2 regions of the Arthrobacter stackebrandtii genome follow, and region 2 is predicted to be linked to the other one. Evidence: predicted binding sites of a transcription regulator. Region 2 holds the regulator's gene; the other holds the start of a gene.
The links. Region 2 encodes HrcA, which represses chaperone genes, less so after heat shock. Its sites were predicted from a motif close to TTNGCACTCGNNNNNNNCGAGTGCNAA; they were not measured.
Positions count from the first base shown of each region.

Region 1: the regulator HrcA is predicted to act here: its motif matches at 2,182-2,208, upstream of groES (co-chaperone GroES).

Region 1 covers NZ_JAGIOI010000001.1:2,568,319-2,575,432, reverse strand. Annotated here, with positions in the region: gene groL (chaperonin GroEL) at 22-1,629, opposite strand; gene groES (co-chaperone GroES) at 1,719-2,015, opposite strand; gene JOF48_RS11035 (putative quinol monooxygenase) at 3,178-3,480, shown strand; gene JOF48_RS11030 (GNAT family N-acetyltransferase) at 3,514-3,939, opposite strand; gene JOF48_RS11025 (ISL3 family transposase) at 4,085-5,392, shown strand; gene JOF48_RS11020 (ABC transporter ATP-binding protein) at 5,519-6,391, shown strand; gene JOF48_RS11015 (ABC transporter permease) at 6,388-7,114, shown strand, end outside.
Region 2 covers NZ_JAGIOI010000001.1:3,714,236-3,721,349, forward strand. Annotated here, with positions in the region: gene JOF48_RS16225 (DUF4870 domain-containing protein) at 1-371, opposite strand, end outside; gene JOF48_RS16230 (DUF3097 domain-containing protein) at 438-1,286, opposite strand; gene hrcA (heat-inducible transcriptional repressor HrcA) at 1,522-2,535, shown strand; gene dnaJ (molecular chaperone DnaJ) at 2,572-3,705, shown strand; gene JOF48_RS16245 (16S rRNA (uracil(1498)-N(3))-methyltransferase) at 3,711-4,532, shown strand; gene JOF48_RS16250 (GerMN domain-containing protein) at 4,984-5,982, opposite strand; gene JOF48_RS16255 (PhoH family protein) at 6,342-7,114, shown strand, end outside.

The DNA of each region.
Region 1 (7,114 bases), 1.1 Mb from region 2:
ATCCGGCCAACTTCCGGCACGTTAGTGCTGGTGTCCTGCTTCGTCATCCTCGGCAGGCTTGTCCGTCACGAGAACTTCGGTGGTGAGCACCAAAGCCGCGATGGAGGCTGCATTGCGAAGGGCCGAGCGGGTGACCTTGACGGGGTCGATGACGCCGTCTTCGATCAGGTTGCCGTAGACGCCGGTGGCTGCGTTGAAGCCGAAGCCGTCTTCCAGCTCGCCAACCTTGTGCACCACAACGTAGCCGTCGTGGCCGGCGTTCTGGGCAATCCAGCGCAGCGGCTGGGCGATGGCCTTGCGGACCAGTTCAATGGCGGTTGCTGCGTCGCCGGTGAGGGCTGCAACGTTGGCATCTTCGTCCAGGGCCTTGCCGGCCTGCACCAGTGCGGAACCGCCACCGGCCACAATGCCTTCTTCCAAAGCTGCACGCGTTGCGGACACGGCGTCCTCAATGCGGTGCTTCTTTTCCTTCAGCTCGACCTCGGTGGCTGCGCCAACCTTGATCACGCCGATGCCGCCGGCCAGCTTGGCCAGGCGTTCCTGCAGCTTTTCCTTGTCCCAGTCGGAGTCGGTGCGCTTCAGTTCGGCGTGCAGCTGGGCAACACGGGCTGCCACATCGTCGGCCGTGCCGGCGCCGTCAACAATGGTGGTGTTGTCCTTGGTGACGGTGATGCGGCGAGCCGTACCCAGTACTTCCAGGCCAACCTGGTCCAGGGACAGGCCGATCTCCGGGGAGACAACCTGGGCGCCGGTCAGGATTGCAATGTCCTGCAGCATGGCCTTGCGGCGGTCGCCGAAGCCGGGAGCCTTGACGGCAACAACGTTCAGCGTGCCGCGCAGACGGTTCACGATCAGCGTGGACAGTGCCTCGCCGTCGACGTCTTCGGCAATGATGAACAGTGGCTTGTTGGCGGCAAGTGCCTTTTCCAGCAGCGGCAGGAATTCCTGCAGGTTGGAGATCTTGCCCTGGTTGATCAGGACCAGTGCGTCTTCCATGACTGCTTCCTGGCGTTCCGCGTCGGTGACGAAGTACGGGGACAGGTAGCCCTTGTCGAACTGCATGCCCTCGGTGAGGACCAGTTCGGTGGAGGTGGTGGAGGACTCTTCGATGGTGATGACACCATCCTTGCCGACCTTGTCGAACGCCTCGGCGAGCAGGTCGCCGATTTCCTGGCTCTGCGCGGAGATGGCAGCAACTTCTGCCACCTGGCCGCCGGCAACCGGGCGTGCGTTTTCGAGCAGGCGTGCGGCGATGGCTTCCACGGAAACCTGGATGCCGCGCTTGAGCTCGCCCGGTGCCGCACCTGCGGCAACGTTGCGCAGTCCTTCGCGGACCAGTGCCTGTGCCAGAACGGTGGCCGTGGTGGTGCCGTCGCCGGCAACATCGTTGGTCTTCGTGGCAACTTCCTTGGCCAGCTGTGCGCCGAGGTTTTCGTACGGGTCTTCCAGCTCCACCTCACGGGCGATGGTCACGCCGTCGTTCGTGATGGTGGGGGCGCCCCACTTCTTGTCGAGCACAACGTTGCGGCCGCGCGGGCCAAGCGTCACCTTGACGGTGTCGGCCAACTTGTTGATGCCGGCCTCGAGGGCCTTGCGGGCGTCGTCGTTGAATTCAAGCTGCTTTGCCATGTTTTTTGTCCTTTCACGCAAAGACCCCGCGGACGTGACCTAATCACGGTCCCGGTCGCGGGGCTTCACAAAGCGGTTGACGAAAGTCGTTACTTAACGACGATGGCCAGTACGTCGCGGGCCGAGAGGACGAGCAGCTCTTCGCCACCGGTCTTCACTTCGGTTCCACCGTACTTGGAGTAGATGACAACGTCGCCAACGGCAACATCGATCGGGACACGGTTGCCGTTGTCGTCAACGCGGCCGGGGCCCACTGCCACAACTTCGCCCTCCTGGGGCTTTTCCTTGGCAGTGTCCGGGATGACCAGACCTGATGCAGTGGTCAGCTCTGCTTCGAGCTGGCGAACAACAATACGATCCTCAAGAGGCTTAATAGAGACCGACACTCGGACCTCTCCTTCACACTAAAGTTCCATGGATGGTTGGCAGACTTCTTCGCCATGTGTATGGAGCCCAACCGTCGTCGCGGTGCCGGTGATGCTCCCATGGCCAAAAGGTTTGCGGGTTAGCAGCCTCAGGGTGAGAGTGCTAACTCTGACTCTATGGAATTGATTAGCACTCGGTCAAGGCGAGTGCCAGATTTTCCCCGTGAAGCACGACGGCGGCGGGCCGGGTTTCGCTCACGGCGCACCTTGGGCGGGCGGTCAGGACACCTACGCCGTTGTCATGAAGGCTGAGACTGTGCGGGCCGGCTGCCTGGCCTCGCTCCTGTATTTCGGGCTGCCGCGCACGGCCATGGCCCAAGCGGGCATCGTCTGGGCGCCTTCATGCTCTTGTCCCGCACGCGGCCCGCGGGATTTCCTTCCGGACACATCAAGGACGGAATCATCCGCAGGCCGCCTTCCGCCGTACGGTGCGGATACGTGTCCTTGGATCATGGGCGGTTCAGGCAACGCCGCAGCCCGTCTGGCTGTCGGTTCGGCGAAATGCACTTCGCCCATCAGGGGAGGGCAACGGGATGGTCCACTTCGATACTCGATCAACGCAACGTTCGACGGCTGCTGCCATCACGAGGCGGAGCAGCCGCCGGACGAGGATTCGATGCGCCTTTGGACCGCCCGGATGGAAGGGCCTGGCGAAAGCCGGCCGCGGGCACGTGGCCCGCCTGGATGGGTGAGTGGCAGATACCTTTGGCCGAGGCCATCGACGAGGCTAGGAGCACGTCGTGTCGAGCACGCTGGGCGGGGTCGACTGGAACGCCGACCTGGTGCGGGGCGGACCTGGCGCGGGAGATCCAGCAACTCAACCATCAGCCCGGCGATGGCCCGTGGGCGGGTGGCGTAACACTCCCGCTGGCATTGGCAGACCTGGGACTGATGGATGATTACGGGTTAGTCGTACAGCCGTCCTTGCGGATACGGGCCGACGCTGCTGGCAGGGCTCCGCGAACGAATCCAGCTCTAGCTCGTGGACAGTCACGATTTCCAGTCGGGAGCCGTCGCCATGCGATGCCGGCCCACTCAGTGAATGGTCTGACGGGGTTTGTTGTGGCATGTTGGCCGCTAGTTGGCGGGGCGCAGTCTTGCATCATCTGGGTAGGGTTGTGCCATGACATTCGCAAGCGCAGGAACACTCGGTGTCGTCCCCGGCAGGCGTGGCGAGCTGCTTGCCCATCTGACCCGGCGCAGTGACGTCCTCGGCCAGATCGGCTGTCTGGCGTATGAGGTGGGTGTCAGCGACGACGACCCCGACACAGTGTTCGTCGTGGAACTCTGGGAGAGCTCCGATGCGCACCAGGCATCCCTCACCTTGCCCGAGGTCCAAGCCTCCATAGCGGCAGCACAGCCACTCCTGTCCGGCGATTTTGGCGGGTTTCGCTTCAACGTCGTCGGATCACCATTACGCGACTGAACCGCGGTGCGCCGGGCTTTGATTCGACCAACCCTACCGAAATTTGGCGAAGACGCGCACCGGTCCGTCACTAAAATCGGCGCCTTCGGTCAGTCCCATGGACTCGTAGAAGGCACGTTGCCATGGCTCGTCGTCCGTGATGAGCACCGTCTGGCGCACATCGCAATATCTCTCGAGCACTTGTTCCAAGAGGGCTCGCCCGACGCCCGTTCCTTGATGTTCCGGATGAACCAGGATGTCTTGGAGATAGCAGATCGTCGCATCGTCGGAAATCGTCCGGGCAAGGCCAACCAGCCTGCCACCCGCATTCCAGGCAGATACGAGAAAGGCCGAATTCTTGACTGCTCGAAAGAGCACCTCTGGGTCGTTGGTGTAGCTCGTCCAGCCAACCGAGCCATACAGCGAAAGTAACTCGGCATCTGAAATGGCCGCGGAGGTCGACAACGTGAATGGTGGCATGCCTCCAATGTGGCTCTTCCGAATGCAGGGTGTAGGTGGGGTTGGTCAGTGATGAATCCGGGCGAGGAACTCGTTTCGGTATAGGTGAGGGCCTTGGTAGAGAATCAGATTGTCTAGATCCAGATTTTTCTACAGCAAGGCCCTCGTGTTCAACGCTACTCTTCAATGCCCTGACCTGACTACTTTCTGCCGCCTTGACAGGCTTGGTCTGGAAGCGACCGGGCAGTTCCTTGCTCCTGATCGTGCTGTGATTGCCTGTCGGGTGGTGGCCACGGATGAATGGTGCCGTAAGTGTGGCGGCCAAGGTATCCCGCGGGATACAGTGACCCGGGAACTCGGCCATGAACCCTTCGGCTGGCGGCCGACGACGTTGCTGGTCCGGATCCGCCGCTATCGGTGTACCGGGTGCGGTCATGTCTGGCGGCAAGACACCACCCAGGCGGCCGAACCACGGTCAAAGCTTTCCCGTCGCGGCCTGGTGTGGGCGTTGGAAGGCATCGTGTGCCAGCACCTCACCGTCGCTCGCGTCGCCGAGGGGCTGGGCGTGTCCTGGAATACCGCGAACAAGGCCGTGTTGGCCGAAGGACGGCGGGTGCTAATCAATGACCCCACACGCTTCGACGGAGTAAAGATCATCGGTGTTGACGAGCACGTGTGGCGCCACACCAGGCATGGAGACAAATACGTCACCGTCATCATCGACCTCACCCCGGTCCGCGACAAAAAGGGCCCCTCCAGGCTGCTGGATATGGTTGAGGGCCGTTCCAAACAGGTCTTCGCTACCTGGTTGAAGGAACGCCCTCAAGCTTGGCGTGACGGGGTGGAAGTCGTGGCCATGGACGGGTTCTCCGGGTTCAAAAGCGCTGCCGCCGAAGAGCTGCCTGCCGCTGTTGCGGTGATGGATCCATTCCATGTCGTCCGTCTTGCCGGCGACGCGCTCGATGACTGCCGTCGCCGGGTGCAGCAGGCCACGTGTGGGCATCGGGGACGAGCCGGGGATCCGCTCTACAAAGCCCGGCTGACGCTGCATACCGGTGAAGGATTGCTGACCGAGAAACAACAAAAGCGAATCGCTGATCTCTTCGCCGAGGAGAAACATGTCGAAGTCGAAGCTACGTGGGGCGCCTATCAACGCATGATCGCCGCTTACCGGGCAGAAGACCCGGCCCAAGGTAAGAAGCTCATGCAAGCCCTCATTGATTCCCTCAGCAGCGGGGTCCCTGCAGCTCTGAAAGAACTGAAAAAGATGGGCCGAACACTCAAACGCAGGGCAACTGACATCCTCGCGTACTTCGACCGTCCGGGAACTTCTAACGGCCCAACTGAAGCAATTAATGGAAGATTGGAACACCTCCGAGGATCCGCCCTTGGCTTCCGCAACCTCACCAACTACGTCGCCAGATCACTGCTGGAATCCGGCGGCTTCAGACCGAAACTACACTCTCAATTCTGAAGAGCCTCCAATGTTGCACGAAGGATTGCCATCTGGACATTTGCAGCTAATTGCTTGCCCCGCCAAAAGTCAGTTCAAACCCACTCGACTGCTGTTTCATTCCTCGTTCGGATGCAAGGATGAGGCATGACATCAACCCCTGTACAGGTGCGGGACCTCAAGAAGTCCTACGGTGGATTCACGGCAGTGGATGGCATCAGCTTCGACATCCACGAAGGCGAAACCTTTGCCCTGCTGGGCCCCAACGGCGCTGGCAAGAGCACCACGATCGAGATCTTGGAAGGCTACCGCGACAGGTCCGCGGGCGAGGTCAGCGTTCTGGGCGTCGATCCGCAGCACGGTGGGCTGGAGTGGAAGGCACAGCTGGGGATCGTGCTTCAGTCGACCGGAGAAAGCGGAAACGTCACCGTCCTGGAGCAACTGGGCCACTTTGCCGGGTACTACCCGAAGCCACGCAAGGTCGCCGAGGTGATTGACGCCGTCGGGCTGGGCGGGAAAGAGAAGACCAGGATCAGCAAGCTCTCCGGAGGACAGCGCAGGCGGGTGGATGTGGCGCTGGGCATCATCGGACGCCCCAAACTGCTGTTCCTGGACGAGCCAACCACCGGTTTTGATCCGGAAGCCAGGCGCCAGTTCTGGGACCTGGTCAACCAGCTCAAGGCCGAGGGGACCACCATCCTGCTGACCACACATTACCTGGATGAGGCCGCAACCCTGGCCGACCGGGCCGGTGTCATCGTGGGCGGCAAACTGGTGGACATCGGACCCATCGATGACATTGGCGGGCACGACGCAAAGGTGCCGCTGGTGCGGTGGAGGCAGGACGGCGTCGTGCGTGTTGAGCGCACAACGGAGCCGGCCGCACTCGCGGCCCGGCTTTATGCGGAAGCCGGCGGGGAGGTGCCGGGGCTGGAAATCACCCGGCCCAGCCTCGAAGACATTTATCTGGACTTGGTGGGAAACCATGGCGGCGAGGAATCGGAAGGCAGTGCGGCGTGAGAACACTGCAGCTGGGCACCTCGCGCATTGGCTACGAACTGCGGCTGTACTTCCGCCAGGGCGATTCGGTGTTCTTCACCTTTCTATTCCCGATCCTGATGCTCTCGGTGTTTGCCGTGGCGTTCAGCACCAGCCCCAAGATCGGTGCGGACATGCCCGGCGGCGGCATCACGTATGCGGCGTTCTACCTGCCCGGCATGGTGGCTGCGGGCATGCTGCTCAGCGGCGTACAGAACCTGGGGGTGGACATTGCCGCGGAGAAGGGCGACGGCACACTGAAGCGGCTGGGCGGCACTCCCCTGCCGGTGTTCTCCTATTTCATGGGCAAGATCGGCATGGTGCTGGCCAGCTCGGTACTGCAGGTGATCCTGTTGTTGCTGGTGGCCCGTTTTGCCTTCGACGTCGACCTGCCCACCGAGGCATCCAAATGGCTGACGTTCGCCTGGGTGTTCCTGTTCGGTGTCATTACGAGCTGTGTTCTGGGCATTGCGCTCTCGGCACTGCCGCGGACAGGGAAGAGCGCCACGGCCGTGGTCATCCCGATTGTCCTGCTGCTGCAATTCATTTCCGGCGTCTACCTGCCGTTTTCCCAGCTTCCCGCCTGGCTGCAGAACTTTGCCGCCATTTTTCCGCTGAAATGGATGGCACAGGGCATGCGTTCGGTGTTCCTGCCGGCCTCGTTCGAGGCCTCCGAGCCCGGGGACGCCTGGAACCTGGGACTGG
Region 2 (7,114 bases):
AGGGAGTAGCGGTACGGCTGGCCCTTGTTGACCTGGAGGGCGGCAATCACGGAGAACACCGTCAGGAAGATCCAGACCAGCAGTGCCAGCATGGAAAAGACCGTGGCAACCTGGGGGTTGATGAACACGAACACCAGTGCCAGCAGGTTCAGTGCCACGGCAACGAGGGTGGGAGGCAGCGTAAAGTTCAGGGCCTCGAGCGACTCCTGCTCCGTGAACCGGCCCCGCGGGCCGACGTACTTGTGGATGAAGAACGACGGGATGCAGCCGAGAATGCCGCCGCAGTGGGACATGAAAGCCCACTGCTTGTCCTCGGAGGGGGTGAGCGGAGGTTGGGGGGAACCATTGGTGTGGGTTGTCGGATGACTCACAGGGACGGGCCTTTCAACGTGCTGCACAAGGAAACGATGCGCCGGACACAAGCCCGGCCGCTGTCTCTAGGATACGGGTGCCGTGAGGAAATCAATGACTTCCTCGACCCTTCCCAGCAGTGACGGCTCCAGATCGGCGTAGGAATTGACGCGTGAGAGCAGCCGCTGCCAGCCAAGGCCCACGTCTTCGGCGGTGGTGTGCGGCCAGCCGAAGGCCTTCAGGATGCCCAGTTTCCACTCCATGCTGCGCGGCACCACGGGCCAGGCCGGGATGCCCAGGGTGGAGGGCTTGATGGCCTGCCACACGTCCACGTACGGGTGCCCCACCACCAGAACGTTGCGGCCCATGCCGGGGGACGCCATGAGATTTGCCACAATCCGGGATTCCTTTGACCCGGGCACCAGGTGGTCCACCAGAATGCCCAGGCGCCGGTTGGGCCCCGGGGAGAAATCGGCCACGGCGGCGGCAAGGTCGTCGATTCCGCGCAGCGGCTCCACCACTATCCCCTCCACCCGGAGGTCGTCTCCCCACACCTTCTCGACAAGCTCGGCGTCGTGCTTGCCCTCCACCCAGATGCGGCTGGCCTTGGCCACCTTGGCGCGGGTGTCGGCCACCTTCACCGAGCCGGACGCGGTGCGCAGCTTCTGAACTGTTGGCGCCTGCACCGGTGCAATGAGCTCCACGGGCTCGCCCTCATGCAGGAATCCGAAGCCGAGCGGGAAGGCGCGGACCTTGTTGCGCCGGTCGGCCAGCTCCACAATGTGCATGCCGCCGGATTTTTCCAGCCGCACGACGGCGCCGGCCCACCCGGTCTGCACGTCCTCCACGACCAGGCCCGCGCGGGCCTCGAGCTTGGGCAGCACCCTGGCTGCGGGGGCGCTGAGGTCCTGGGGCCCCCACTGGTTGTAGTGCACTAAGAAACCTGTCTGTCGCATGGTTCGGGCAACGCTCTTGGCGAACGCTGCAGGCTGAAAACCCATGCTATCCGGTGGGCCCGCCCGGGACCGCGCATTTGGCGGTGCGGTGCGGCCGGGAAGGGCCGGGCAAAAAGTATTAGAATTGGCACTTGATTGGGTAGAGTGCTAATAAAAGTGCCCGGCCGCTGCACGTTTGTCAGCTGCACGTTTGTCATGGAGAGGAGGTGCCGGCATGAGTGAACCGCGGAAACTGGAAGTCCTTCGCGCCATTGTTGAAGACTATGTCCACACGCGCGAGCCCGTGGGCTCCAAAGCGCTCGTCGAGCGGCACCACCTGGGCGTCTCCAGCGCCACCATCCGCAATGACATGGCGGCACTGGAGGACGAGGGCCTGATCATGGCCCCGCACACCAGCTCCGGCCGCATCCCCACTGACAAGGGCTACCGCCTCTTCGTCGACCAGCTTTCCACCGTCAAGCCCCTTTCCGCCGCTGAGCGCCGCGCCATTTCGGTGCTGCTGGAGGGGTCCACCGACCTCGACGACGTCCTGGAGCGCACCGTCCGCGCCCTGGCCCAGCTGACACACCAGGTGGCGGTGGTCCAGTACCCGCGCTCCGGCGATGCCGCCGTGCGGCACATTGAGTTTGTCTCGCTGGCCGCCCGCCAGGTCCTGGTGGTGCTGATCCTGGCCTCCGGCAAGGTGGAGCAGAACGTGATCGACGTCGGAGCGGTGTTGGAGGATGCCGAACTCGCGGCCCTGCGCCAGGTGTTCCTCGCCGCCCTGCACGGCGTGGCCGTCGCGGCCCTGCCCGACGCCGTTTCCCGCATTCCACTGTCCCTGCCCCCGGCGGAGCAGGGCCCGGCCGCCCGGCTGGCCCAGGGGCTGGCGCTGCTGGCCCGCAATGCCCGCGAAGACAGGATTGTCATGGCCGGCACCGCCAACCTGGCCCGCTCCAACAACGACTTCCCGCTGAGCATCGGCCCCGTCCTCGACGCGCTTGAGGAGCAGGTGGTGCTGCTGCGCCTGTTGGAGGCGATGGCGCAGGACTCCCTGGGCATGGCGGTGGTGATCGGGCGGGAAAATCCCCACGACTCGCTTGCCGAGGCATCCGTGGTGGCCAGCAGATACGGTCCCGGCGAGGGCGCCAAACTGGGCATTGTCGGCCCCACCCGCATGGACTACCCCAACACCATGTCCAGCGTGCGCGCTGTGGCACAGTATCTTTCCAGAATTTTGGCCGGCTAACAGGCCACCGTTCCACCCATTACAAGAGAGCACATTTTGAGCAACCATTACGACGCCCTGGGCGTCTCACGCGATGCAACGGCCGAGGAAATCAAGAAGGCCTACCGCAAGCTTGCCCGGAAGCTGCACCCCGACGTCAATGACGCACCGGACGCGCAGGACCGCTTCAAGGCGGTCACGCACGCCTACGAGGTGCTCTCGGACCCGCAGAAGCGCCGCATCTACGACACCACCGGCAACGAAAATGGCAATGACAACGGCGGCGGCGGTGGCGGCTACGGCGGCGACGGCTTCGCCTTCCAGGACATTTTCGAGACATTCTTTGGCGGCGGTGGCGGCGGCGGCCGCGGCCCCGCCTCGCGCACCCGCCGGGGCCAGGATGCCCTGATCACGGTCCGGGTGGAGCTGCGCGAGGCCGTGTTCGGCGTCAACAAGAAGCTTGAAATTGACACCGCCATCACCTGCCCCACGTGCGACGGCAGCTGCTGCCGCCCCGGCACCTCGCCCACCACCTGCGACATCTGCCACGGCAGCGGCCAGATTGAGCGCCCCATGCGCTCCATCCTGGGCAATGTCATGACCCTGGCCACCTGCAACTCCTGCCAGGGCTTCGGCACCCAGATCCTGGACCCCTGCAACGAATGCATGGGCGAGGGCCGCGTGCGCCACCGCCGCACCCTGACCATCAAGGTCCCCGCCGGCGTCAGCACCGGCACGCGCATCCAGCTCTCCGGCCAGGGCGAGGCAGGCCCTGCAGGCGGCCCCTCCGGCGACCTCTATGTGGAGATGAAGGTCAACAACGACGCCGAATTCGTCCGCGAGGGCGACGACCTGCACGCCACGCTCAGCGTGCCCATGACGGCCGCGGCCCTCGGCACCGAGCTGACGTTTGAGACCTTCGACGGCGAACAGCCCATCAGCATCAAGCCCGGCACCCAGGCCGGTGAGGTTATCAACCTGCGCAACCTCGGCGTGACGCACCTGCGCGGATTCGGCCGCGGGGATTTGAAGATCCACATCCACGTGGAAACCCCCACCAAGCCCGACGCCGCGCAGGAAGAGCTTCTGAAGCAGCTGGCCGCCCTCCGCGGCGAGACGTTCACCGAGGGCCGGCTCGTCAGCAGCGGCGGCATGTTCGCCAAGCTGCGCGACAAGCTCGGCAACCTCTAGCCGCCATGAGCAACCCCGTCTTCTACGCCGCCCCCGGGGACCTGGCACCGCTCACGCCGGGCGACTCCTTCACCCTGGGCGGGGCGGAGGGCCGCCATGCGGCCACCGTCAAGCGGCTGGCCGCCGGTGAGCCTGTTGACATGTGCGACGGCGCAGGGCTGCGTTTGGTCTGCACCGTCACCGGGGCGGACAAGTCCTCCCTGACGGTCGAGGTCCGGGAGGTCCTGCACGAGCCGGCCGCAGTGCCGGCGTTCACGCTGGTCCAGGCCCTGGCCAAGGGCGACCGCGACGAGCTGGCGGTTGAGACCGCCACCGAGCTGGGCATCGACGCGGTGTTCCCGTGGCAGGCGGAGCGCTCCATCGTGCGCTGGAAGATGGACAAGGCCGTCAAGGGGCCCGAAAAATGGCGGGCGGTGGTCGCCGCAGCAGCCAAGCAGGCACGCCGCTCCAGCGTTCCCGTGGTGGGTCCGCTGCTCGGCACGGCCGGTGTGTGCGAACAGATTGCCGCAGCCGGACTGGCCCTGATACTCCATGAGGATGCCACCGAGTCAGTGGCGGACATTGCCCGCAGCTGGCGGGATGCACAGTCCGGCCAGGCCCTGGCCGGGACCGCCGCCGGCGAAGCAACGGCAGGCAACGCGCCGGTGCCGGCTGCCGGGGGCGTCTTGATGATTGTTGGCCCGGAGGGCGGCATGAGCGCCGCGGAGGTTGCCGCCTTCACCGACGCCGGGGCGCGGACCGCCCTGCTGGGCCGCCACGTCCTGCGCTCGTCCACGGCCGGGCCTGCCGCCGTCGTGCTGTTGAGCCAGGAACTGGGCCGCTGGTAGCAGCCGGGAGCAGTCCACGCGGTGCCCCGCCGGCGCGTGCCCACGGGGCCGGGGCCATCCGTGGCGCCGCCGCCAAACGGCGGGTGAAGGATCCGGAGCTGGCTGCCGCCAGCGAAGCGACCTGACCTGAGTGGAAGTTGCGGCCAAGACCACCCGACGTCTCCGTCTCGTGCCACGATCCTGCTGCCTGGGCACTTCCTGTTCCGGTTCGGTGTGCTCCAGCAAATGCGCAGGCGGTGTCATTGTGCCAGGCCGCCGCCTGCGGGTTCACTTGCGGATCCCGGACACCGGGAATCGATTCAGAGGGATCGGGACGGGCCGGATTGAACCAGTCGTTTCGAGCCCTCCGGGCTGCCGGTCCCGTGCCGCCCAACTTTTCTCCACGGGCGGGCCCATTGGACAGCCGCAACACCCCGGCGCCGATTCCCCGGCGGTTGGGAACGCGCGCCTGCTATTCGATGTTTTGCTCGGCGACCTGGACCAACTTGGTGTCGACGCCGATCCTCGTCCCGGGTGAGGCGGGGTCGTCAATGAATACGGAGAGTTCATAGGAGCCCGGCGGCGGGATCAGTGAGAAACTGAACGTTCCCAGCTCGTTGGCCCCCTCCGGAATCGCGACAGTACCGTTCAGGTACGGCTCGTCCGCCTTGCCGTTGCTGCTCTTGGCCAGTTCCCAGGCCAGCGTTCCTGTGGGGGAGATCCCCTGGCCCTCAACCTTCAGCGGCAGGGTCTTGTACCGTGCACCCTGCGAGGGGGAGATGATCCACACCGGCGCCACGAGGGATGCGTCGCGGGTCATGGGCTTGTCCAGGGGCACGTGGCCAAAGGCGTCGTAGCCTGTGTGCCCGTCCACCAGGACGGAGACCTGGATGGAACTGCTGGGATCAACCAGCCCCGCCATGGCCGCCGCGGCGGTGGCGGTGTACACCAGCTGCGCCACGGAGCGCTGGGCGATCCCCGCATCCACCTTTTGTGCAAAGGCGTCGGCGGAAACATCCACGGTGATGACGTTCTTGGCCGAGATCGAGGCGCCAAGCCGGGAGGGCGTGTTCCACAGGGAGAAATAGTCCGGGTCCCGTGGCTTGGTCGACATCATGGTGCGCAGGGCGGCCACCATGGGGTCGTCGGTTGACTTCGCCGGGAAGAATTCGCGGTACAGGAAGACATCGTCGTTGCTGCGCCCCAGCCAGTAGACGGGCAGCGTCTGCGAGGACGTGGCCGTCTCCAGGGGTGCCGCGGTGACGAGTGCGGAGGAGGACGATGTGGTGCTGGCCGGCATCGTGGCATCCTGCTCGGCGGAATCATTGTTGGTGCAGCCGCCCAGGGCCAGGGAAACCGCCAGGCCCAGGATGGCGCAGCGGTCCAGTACGCGGAGGCGGTCGGAGGTGCGGCGCTGTCGGCGGCTCGCATCGGCAGGGACGCTGCGGCGTCCAGGCGGTGCGGGGGACAAGGCTGACATCGGTTTGGGCGCTCGCTAATCTCGTGGTGGTGGGGTGTTGCGGCGGTTTCGCCGGCAACGGTTAAGGCGGTGGTGTTCTTCAGCATCCCCACAAGACTTCGAACTGAGTCCAGCTTGGCACAAGAGACGCCCCGGGAGGGGCCAAAATGTGCCGTGGGCGAGGAACTGAAACCGTATCGAAACACTTGCACCGCCTGACGGGCCAAAGATGCGCTGACGGCTTAACCGGGCCGGGGCCCGCCCCGCTGCCCGTGCACTAGAATTTAGAACACCAAGTACACATGAGCACGACCGGCACGCAGCGGCCGGAAGCACCGAGGAGAGATTTCAGGCCGGAACCGGCCGGATTTATGGCAGAGACAACAGCGCACCGCCAGGACGCATATCCCGAAGAGGGCCCCGGGCGGCACTTCCCACATTCCGTTGACGGCACGCGCACCGAGGTGGTGCACTTCTTGTCCACCGAACAGATGGTCGCCGCCCTGGGCGCCGAGGATGAGGGGCTGCGGATCGTCGAAAGCCTCTACCCGGGAGTCGCCTTCATGGCGCGCGGCAATGTCCTGACCATCACCGGACCCGATGCCGTGGTGCCGCGCATCATGCACCTGATGGAGGAAGCGCGCGGCATGGTTGCCCGCAACAACACCATGAGTGCAGCCGTGTGGGAGCAGCTGGCTGCCATGCTCAAGAGCCGCCCGGACACCTCCGTGGTGGACATCCTCAGCCACGACATCCTCTCGAGCCGCGGACGGACCATCCGCCCCAAGACAGCCAACCAAAAAGACTATGTGGATGCCATCGACCGCAACACCGTGGTCTTTGGCATCGGCCCGGCAGGCACCGGCAAGACCTACCTCGCCATGGCCAAGGCCGTCCAGGCCCTGCAGCACAAGGAAGTCAGCCGCATCATCCTCACCCGCCCTGCCGTGGAGGCGGGGGAGCGGCTGGGATTCCTGCCCGGCACCCTGAACGACAAGATCGACCCCTACCTGCGGCCACTGTATGACGCCCTTCATGACATGATGGACCCGGAAACCATCCCCCGGCTCATGGCCGCGGGCACCATTGAAGTGGCGCCGCTGGCCTATATGCGGGGCCGCACGCTCAATGATGCGTTCATCAT